One region of the Streptomyces sp. NPDC039736 genome, then DNA from elsewhere that is predicted to be linked to it. Evidence: riboswitches for the same ligand, from Rfam matches in the RefSeq annotation. Region 1 holds a riboswitch; the other holds the start of a gene.
What was found. Region 1 has a riboswitch for S-adenosylmethionine ahead of thrC (threonine synthase). Riboswitches for the same ligand answer to the same signal wherever they lie in the genome.

Region 1 (4,403 bases):
TTCTTCTCCAGGTCGGCGATGACCTCGGCGAGGGTCGCCCCCTCGGCGGCCACCTCGGCCTCGCCGCCCGTGTACGTGCGCAGGATGGTGGGGATGCGGACCTTGACGCTCATGGTGTTCAGCCTTTCCAGTACGGGGGAATTCAGCGTGCCAGGCCGGCGTCGCGGAACGCGTCCAGGCTCGGGCGGATGGTCGCGGAGGGGCCGGTGGTGGGGGCCACCGCGTCCAGCGTCTTGAGGCCGTCGCCGGTGTTGAGGACGACGGTGGTGAGGGCGGGGTCCAGCAGGCCGGATTCGATGAGCTTCTTCGTCACGCCGACGGTCACGCCGCCCGCGGTCTCCGCGAAGATGCCCTCGGTGCGGGCCAGCAGCTTGATGGCGTCCACGACCTGCTCGTCGTTGACGTCCTCGACCGCGCCGCCGGTGCGCCGGGCGATGTCCAGGACGTACGGGCCGTCCGCCGGGTTGCCGATGGCGAGCGACTTGGCGATCGTGTCCGGCTTCTGGGGGCGGACCACGTCGTGCCCCGCCTTGAAGGCCGTCGACACCGGCGAGCAGCCCTCCGCCTGGGCGCCGAAGATCTTGTACGGCCTGTCCTCGACCAGACCCAGCCTGATCAGCTCCTGCAAGCCCTTGTCGATCTTGGTGAGCTGGGAGCCCGAGGCGATCGGGATGACGATCTGGTCCGGCAGCCGCCAGCCGAGCTGCTCGCAGATCTCGTACGCGAGCGTCTTGGAGCCCTCGCCGTAGTACGGGCGCAGGTTGACGTTGACGAAGCCCCAGCCCTCGCCGAGCGGGTCGCCGATCAGCTCGGAGCAGAAGCGGTTCACGTCGTCGTAGTTGCCCTCGATGCCGACCAGCTCGCCCCCGTACACGGCGGCCATGACGACCTTGCCCTGCTCCAGGTCGTGCGGGATGAACACGCAGGAGCGGAAGCCGGCCCGGGCGGCGGCCGCGCCGACGGCGCCCGCCAGGTTGCCGGTGGAGGAGCAGGAGAGGGTCGTGAAGCCGAAGGCGCGGGCGGCCTCGACGGCGATCGCGACGACGCGGTCCTTGAAGGAGTGGGTCGGGTTCCCGGAGTCGTCCTTGACGAACAGGCCGCCGGTGACGCCCAGTTCACGGGCCAGGTTGTCCGCCTTGACCAGCTTCGTGAAGCCGGGGTTCAGGCTGGGCTTCTCAGCGACGTCGGCCGGGACGGGCAGGAGGGGGGCGTAGCGCCAGATGTTGTTCGGACCGGCCTCGATGCGCTTGCGCAGCTCCTCCGCGTCACCGGCGGGCAGGTCGTAGGCGACTTCCAGCGGGCCGAAACACAGTCGGCAGGCGAAGATCGGGCCGAGCTCGAAGCGCTCCGAGCACTCGCGGCAGGAGAGGGCGGCGGCGGGGCCGAGGTCGACGGTCTGCGGAGCGGCTTCGGTGGTCTGCACAGCCATGATGGCGAGGTCCTTTCCTCATCTTCCCCGCGACGACTTTCGTCGCGAGACGGAATTGGCACCTTCCCGACCTGACCTCGCGGTCGGCCGGGGGGTTGCCGGGACTTCAACGGGCCGTTTCCCTCTGTCCCTCTGGATGAGCGCTATGACGCCGGCGCCGCGCGGGCGGCCGGGTGTTTGTGTGCGGAGGACCCCGACATGCACAGGTCGTCCGCGTTGTTCAAGACTGTAACCGAACCCCCGGACGGGTGTGCCAGACGTCCGGAGCGCGAGATGGATCACAGGAACGACCACAGGGACGGGAGTGGAGCGGCGTGCTGGAAGAGGTGGAGCGCTGGCTTGGGGCGCGGTCCTGGTCGGCCGCCGACCGCCCGCCGGAACTGCTGCTCGCCGCCAAGGCCGCCCAGGGACTGAGCGTCAGCGTGGTCCTGCCCGCCCTGAACGAGGAGGCGACGGTCGGCGAGATCGTGGCCACGATCCGCCGGGACCTGATGGGCCCCGCGTTCCCCCTGGTGGACGAGCTGGTGGTGATCGACTCCGGTTCCACCGACCGCACCGCGAAGGCGGCGGCCGGGGCGGGCGCCCGGGTGGTGCACCGGGACGCGATCCTGCCGCGCCTGACGCCGCTGCCCGGCAAGGGCGAGGTCCTGTGGCGCTCACTCCTGGTCACCACCGGGGACGTCGTCTGCTTCGTGGACGCGGACCTGAGGGACTTCGACGCCTCGTTCGTCTCCGGGGTCGTCGGCCCGCTGCTCACCGACCCGGCCGTCGACTTCGTGAAGGCCACCTACGACCGCCCGCTCGACGGCGCGGCGGGCCAGGGCGGCCGGGTCACCGAGCTGATGGCCCGCCCGCTGCTCAACCTGCACTGGCCCCGGCTGGCCGGCTTCGTCCAGCCCCTGGGCGGCGAGTACGCGGCCCGCCGCTCGCTGCTCGAGCGGCTGCCCTTCCCGGTCGGTTACGGGGTCGAGCTCGGCCTGCTCATCGACGCCCTGCACACGGTGGGCCTGGACGCGCTGGCCCAGGTGGACGTGGGGGTGCGCGTCCACCGCCACCAGGACGGCCAGGCGCTGGGCCGGATGGCCGCCGCGATCTACCGCACCGCCCAACTGCGCCTCTCCCGGGGGCATTTGATCCGACCCTCCCTCACCCAGTTCGAGCGGGTCGGCGCGCGTTTCGTGCCGCGCACCCACCCCGTGGACACCGAGGAGCGCCCGCCGATGCGGGAGATCGCGGAGTACGCGGCACGTCACGCCGCGTGATGTTCCCGGTCCGGAGCGGGACCCGCACGGACCGTGACCGGCCGGACGCGTCGCGTCGGCACGGCCGCACGCACGTTTGAGGGGAATCCTTACCGGCTAGGTTTCGCCACATGACTTCCCCGTACGACGCTGAGCAGCCCCCGCCGGTCCAGGCCGAGATCCTCGTCGCCTCCAACAGGGGCCCGGTGACCTACTCCCTCGGTGAGGACGGCGAGCTGACCGCCAAACGCGGCGGCGGCGGGCTGGTCTCCGGCCTGTCCGCGATCGGTCCGGACGCCGACGCGCTGTGGGTGTGCTCGGCGCTCGGCGAGGGCGACCGGGAGGCGGTGCGGCGCGGGGTCGGCGAGCCGGGCGTACGGATGCTGGACATCGACGCGGACACGCACGCCGACGCGTACAACGGCATCTCGAACTCGGTGCTGTGGTTCGTCCACCACCTGCTCTACCAGACCCCGCTGGAGCCGGTCTTCGACGCGGAGTTCCGCCGCCAGTGGGCGGCGTACGAGACGTACAACCGGGCCTTCGCGCAGGCGCTCGCGGAGTCCGCGGCCCCGGCGGCGACGGTCCTCGTCCAGGACTACCACCTGTGCCTGGTGCCCGGCATGCTCCGGGAGCTGCGCCCCGACCTGCGCATCGGCCACTTCTCGCACACCCCGTGGGCCCCGGTGGACTACTTCCGCCTCCTCCCCGACGACATCGCCGAGCAGCTCCTGCGCGGCGTCCTCGGCGCGGACCGGGCGGCCTTCCTGACCCGGCGCTGGGCGGACGCGTTCACGCAGTGCGCGCTGAGCGTGCTGGGCGAGGAGGCGCTCGACGGCAAGCGGATCGGGGTGCACGGGCTCGGCGCGGACGCGGACTTCCTGCGGGAGCGGGCGCACCGGGACGACGTGGCGGAGCGGCTGACGGCGCTGCGCGAGCAGGTCGGCGGCCCCGACCGGCGCACGATCGTGCGCGTCGACCGCACCGAGCTGTCCAAGAACATCGTGCGCGGCCTGCTGGCGTACGAGCACCTGCTCCGGACCCGCCCGGAGTGGCGCGAACGGGTGGTGCACATCGCGTTCGCCTACCCCTCCCGGCAGGACCTGGCGGTGTACCGCGAGTACACGCAGGAGGTGCAGCGGGTCGCGGACGACATCAACGCGACGTACGGCACCCCGTCCTGGACCCCGGTCGTCCTGCACGTGAAGGACGACTTCGCGCGCTCCCTGGCCGCGTACCGCCTCGCGGACGTGGCGCTGGTCAACCCCATCCGGGACGGCATGAACCTGGTCGCCAAGGAGATCCCGGTGGTCTCCGACGAGGGCTGCGCGCTGGTGCTCTCGCGGGAGGCGGGGGCGTACGAGGAGCTGGGCGAGGACGCGGTCGTGGTGAACCCGTACGACGTGGTGGGCACGGCACAGGCGCTGCACGAGGCGCTGTCGATGGAGCCCGGGGAGCGCGCCGAGCGGACCAAGCGGCTCGCGGCGGCGGCGACGGCGCTGCCGCCCGCGCGGTGGTTCCTGGACCAGCTCGAGGCGCTGCGCGCCTAGGAACGGCCGAAGGCCCGGAACCCCTGTGCGGGGTTCCGGGCCTTCGGCGTACCTCTTGGTAGCGGGGACAGGATTTGAACCTGCGACCTCTGGGTTATGAGCCCAGCGAGCTACCGAGCTGCTCCACCCCGCGTCGGTGAACATGACAGTACGGGGTTTCGGCGGCGGTGGGAAATCGGTTAT
Region 2 (4,403 bases), on a different contig from region 1:
CCCGGCGTGGATCGTGCTGGTCTTCTGGTTCGTGCTCCAGTGGCTGGCCGCCCAGGGCCTGGGCGAGGGCTCGGGAGTGGCGTACCTGGCGCACGTGGTGGGCTTCAGCGGGGGCTTCCTGTACGCGTGGGCGCGTCATCGGCGTACGACTACAGTGGCGGGCGCAGCAGCGTCACCGGCCACCGAGGGAGAAAGCCAGCCGTGATCACCGCGATCGTGCTCATCAAGACCAGCGTGGACCGCATCCCCGAGATCGCCGAGTCGATCGCCGCCCTGGACAGCGTCAGCGAGGTCTTCTCCGTCACCGGTACGTACGACCTGATCGCCATGGTGCGCGTCGGGCGGCACGACGACCTGGCGGACATCATCCCCGGCTCCATCAGCAAGATCCCGGGAGTGGAGGGCACGGACACGCACGTCGCGTTCCGCACGTACTCGCAGCACGACCTGGAGGCCGCGTTCGCGATCGGTCTCGACGGCTGAGACCGTCCGACGGCCGCCGCCGTCGCGACGCCCCCCGGGCATCGCGACGGCGGCGGCGCGGACCGCTCGACGGGTCCCTCAGACCGCGGGGACGCACCGCCCGCCCTCGGTGCGGTAGTTCCACTGCGCGCCGTTGGCGACGAGCTCCCTGACCGCGCCCACGAAGCGCTCCACGTGCTCGTCGGGCGTGCCCGCGCCGAAGCTGACCCGGATGGCGTTCAGGGACCGCTCGCCCGGCTCGGCCTCGGGCGCGCCGCACTCGCCGACCTCTTCCGGGTCGCTGCCCAGCAGCGTGCGGACCAGCGGGTGGGCGCAGAACAGTCCGTCCCGCACGCCGATCCCGTACTCCGCCGAGAGCGCGGCGGCGAAGTGCGAGCTGTTCCAGCCCTCCACGACGAAGGAGATGACCCCCACGCGCGGGGCGTCGTCGCCGAACAGCGAGAGCACCTTGACGGCCGGCACCTCCGCGAGCCCCTCCCGCACCGTGCGCACCAGCGCCTGCTCGCGCCGCACCAGCGAGTCGAACCCGGCCTCGGTGAGCGCCTTGCAGGCGGCGGCGATGGAGTACACGCCGATGACGTTGGGCGAGCCGGCCTCGTGGCGGGCGGCCGTGGTGTGCCACTCGACGTCCACCCCGCCGTCCGCACGCCGCGCGACCTTCTTCGACGCGCCGCCGCCCGCGAGGTACGGCTCGGCCTCCTGGAGCCAGTCGGCCCGCCCGGCCAGCACGCCCGACCCGAAGGGCGCGTACAGCTTGTGCCCGGAGAAGGCGACCCAGTCGACGTCCAACTCCCGTACGGAGACCGGGTGGTGGGGGGCGAGCTGCGCCGCGTCCAGCACGATCCGCGCGCCGTGGGCGTGCGCCGCGGCGGCCAGCTCGGCGACCGGCCAGATCTCTCCGGTGACGTTGGAGGCGCCCGTCACGCACACCAGCGCCGGCCCGTACGGGTCGCGGTCGGCGAGCGCCCGCTCCAGCGTCTCGACGGCCTGGGCGGGGGTGCGCGGGGCGTTGAGGTAGGTGACCTCGGCGTCCCGCCACGGCAGCAGCGAGGCGTGGTGCTCGGTCTCGAAGACGAACACCTGGCAGTCGGCGGGCAGTACGGCCGCCAGGAGGTTCAGCGAGTCGGTGGTGGAGCGGGTGAAGACGACCTGGTCGCCCTCCCGGCAGTCCAGGAACTCGTGGACCGTCACCCGGCTGTTCTCGAAGAGGTCGGTGGAGAGCTGCGAGAGGTACCCGGCGCCCCGGTGCACGCTGCCGTAGTACGGGGCGTACGCGGCGACGTCGTCCCAGACCCGCTGGAGCGCCGGGGCGCTGGCCGCGTAGTCGAGGGCCGCGTACGTCACCTCGCCCCCGGTGACCAGCGGCACGGCGACGTCCCGGCCCAGCACGGGCAGCGGCGCACAGCAGGGCTCCGCGCACCCGGCGGCGCAGACGGCGGCGGAGGAGGAGGTGGCGGTGGCGGTGGCGGTGGCGACGGGCGATGCGGACATGGCGAAACTCCTGGCAGGACAAGGCGGAATGGCTTCAGCGGAACCCGCACGGCATCCGACGAGGGCACAACCGCCCTGTCCCGTACGGGAGTTGCCTCGACGCTCCGGATACAGGTGTGCCCGGGGCGGAGGTGAAGGTGAAACGGGGCCGAGCGGCCCTATCGCATTCGCTTGCTCACGAGACTGCTCCCTTGAGGACCAGGACCCCAGGGGCGCGCCACTCCGGAAAGGAGTGCGCAGGGGTCCGCGCTTGCCGTAGACCTCGCTGCCTACGACCTGGTCTTCACCCGGGGCACCCCGCCACGGACGGAGGGTTGCCGGACAGCGGGCCGGGGCCGTAGTCGCTGTCACTCATGACCTGGTGAGCATCCTGCCACAGCCACGACCACACGCAAGAGCGCAGTCCGGTTCCTGAGACGTCCGCACTGCGCTCTGCGTCACACCGCGCGCCGGTTTCAGGCGTTGCTGGCCCGCACCCAGCGCTCCAGCGCCGCCTGCGCGCTCCCGGAGTCCAGGGACTCGCGCGCCTTCTCCAGGCCCGCGGCGATCTCCTCCTCCAGCGATCCGCCGCCCGGGTTCAGGGCGACCAGCGCGGCCGCCGTGTTGAGCAGCACCGCGTCCCGCACCGGCCCCTCCTCCCCGGCGAGGAGCCTGCGCGCGACCTCCGCGTTGTACGAGGCGTCCGCCCCGCGCAGGGCCTCCACCGGGACGATCTCCAGGCCGACCGCGCGGGGGTCGAAGGCCTCCTCGCGCACGCCGCCGTCCCGTACCACCCAGACCCGGGAGGTCGCGGTGGTGGTCAGCTCGTCCAGGCCGTCGTCGCCGCGGAAGACGAGGGCGGAGTTGCCGCGCTCGGCCAGGACGCCCGCGACGATCGGGGCCATCCGCGCGTCGGCGACGCCGACGGCCTGGGCGCGCACCTGGGCCGGGTTGGTGAGCGGGCCCAGGATGTTGAACGTGGTCTGCGCGCCCAGCTCCTTGCGGGCCTTGGCCGCGTACCGCAGCGCCGGGTGGAACTTCACAGCGAAGCAGAAGGTGATGCCCGCCTCGCCGGCGACCTCCGCGACCCGGCGCGGCGTCAGGTCCAGGTTGACGCCCAGCTTCTCCAGGACGTCGGAGGAGCCGCTGGCCGACGAGGAGGCCCGGTTGCCGTGCTTGACGACCTTGGCGCCGGTGCCCGCGACGACGATCGCGGACATGGTGGAGATGTTCACCGTCTTGGCCATGTCGCCGCCGGTGCCGACGATGTCGACGCTGGGGCCCGGCACCTCGATGGTGTTGGCGTGCGCGTACATCGCCCGTACCAGGCCGGAGACCTCCTGCACGGTCTCGCCCTTGGCGCGCAGGGCGACGGAGAAGCCCGCGATCTGCGCGTCGGTGGCCTCGCCGGACATGATGCGGTCCATCGCCCAGGCGGTGTCGTCCGCCCCGAGGTCCTGGCCGCGCAGCAGAGCGGTGAGGATGCCCGGCCAGCCGCGGGCCGCCACGCTGTCGCCGCCGACTGGGGTCACAACGTCCATGGTCCGCTCCAGGGTCCACGCGCCCGGCGAAGGGCTTGCCGATAAGGGATGGGGTCACCCTATCCAGCCCGGGAACACGCGAAGAGCCCCGTCCGGGGTCCGGACGGGGCTCTCGCTGTGGCGAACAGTTCCGGCTCAGCTCACTGGGCCGGGGCGGGGATCAGTGGTGGCCGTGGCCGCTGGTGATCTCCTTGTACTCCTCGGCGGTGGGCTTGGCGATCTGGGCGCCCTCGCCGTACATGCCCTTGCTCAGCTTGACGCGCAGCTTCTCGGCGGGGCCGACCTTGCGCGTGACGCCGTTCTCGTCCTCGGCGGGACCGATCGCGGCCGGCGCGTACTGCTCGTGCGCCGTGAGCGTGTGCAGCTTGTCCGCGGGCAGCGGCTCGTGCACCTCGACGAACTCACCGTGCGGGAGGCGCTTGATGATGCCGGACTCGCGTCCGTGCAGCACCTTCTCGGCGTCCCTGCGCTGGAGGCCCAGGCAGATCCGCTTGGTGATGATGAACGCCAGGACCGGGCCGACGAAGAAGCCGATGCGCACGAACCAGGTGATCGAGTTGATCGACAGGTGGAAGTGCGTGGCCCACAGGTCGTTTCCACCGCCGATGAGGCCGATGAAGTAGACCGTGACCCAGGCGACGCCGAACGCGGTGCGGGTCGGGTGGTTGCGCGGACGCTGCGCGATGTGGTGCTCGCGCTTGTCCCCGGTGACCCAGGACTCCAGGAACGGCCACACCGCGATGACGGCGAGGATCAGACCGAAGAGCACCAGCGGGATGAACACGCCCAGGACCAGCGTGTGGCCCCAGAGGTTGATCTCCCAGCCCGGCATGACACGCACCAGGCCCTCGGCGAAGCCCATGTACCAGTCCGGCTGGGCGCCCGTGGACACCTGGTCGGGCCGGTAGG

Region 2: linked by a shared signal. The riboswitch ahead of ACZ56L_RS18490 (aminotransferase class V-fold PLP-dependent enzyme) and the one ahead of thrC (threonine synthase) in region 1 are both predicted to bind S-adenosylmethionine.

What each region holds. Positions count from the first base shown of each region.
Region 1 is NZ_JBVIUQ010000002.1:549,089-553,491, reverse strand. It holds gene ACZ56L_RS07545 (MoaD/ThiS family protein) at 1-113, opposite strand, end outside; gene thrC (threonine synthase) at 143-1,429, opposite strand; SAM riboswitch class I at 1,445-1,572, opposite strand; gene ACZ56L_RS07535 (glucosyl-3-phosphoglycerate synthase) at 1,744-2,691, shown strand; gene ACZ56L_RS07530 (alpha,alpha-trehalose-phosphate synthase (UDP-forming)) at 2,802-4,220, shown strand; tRNA gene ACZ56L_RS07525 (tRNA-Met) at 4,277-4,353, opposite strand; gene otsB (trehalose-phosphatase) at 4,400-4,403, opposite strand, start outside.
Region 2 is NZ_JBVIUQ010000005.1:404,524-408,926, forward strand. It holds gene ACZ56L_RS18480 (rhomboid family intramembrane serine protease) at 1-205, shown strand, start outside; gene ACZ56L_RS18485 (Lrp/AsnC family transcriptional regulator) at 202-483, shown strand; gene ACZ56L_RS18490 (aminotransferase class V-fold PLP-dependent enzyme) at 562-1,974, opposite strand; SAM riboswitch class IV at 2,216-2,333, opposite strand; gene trpD (anthranilate phosphoribosyltransferase) at 2,430-3,494, opposite strand; gene qcrB (cytochrome bc1 complex cytochrome b subunit) at 3,655-4,403, opposite strand, start outside.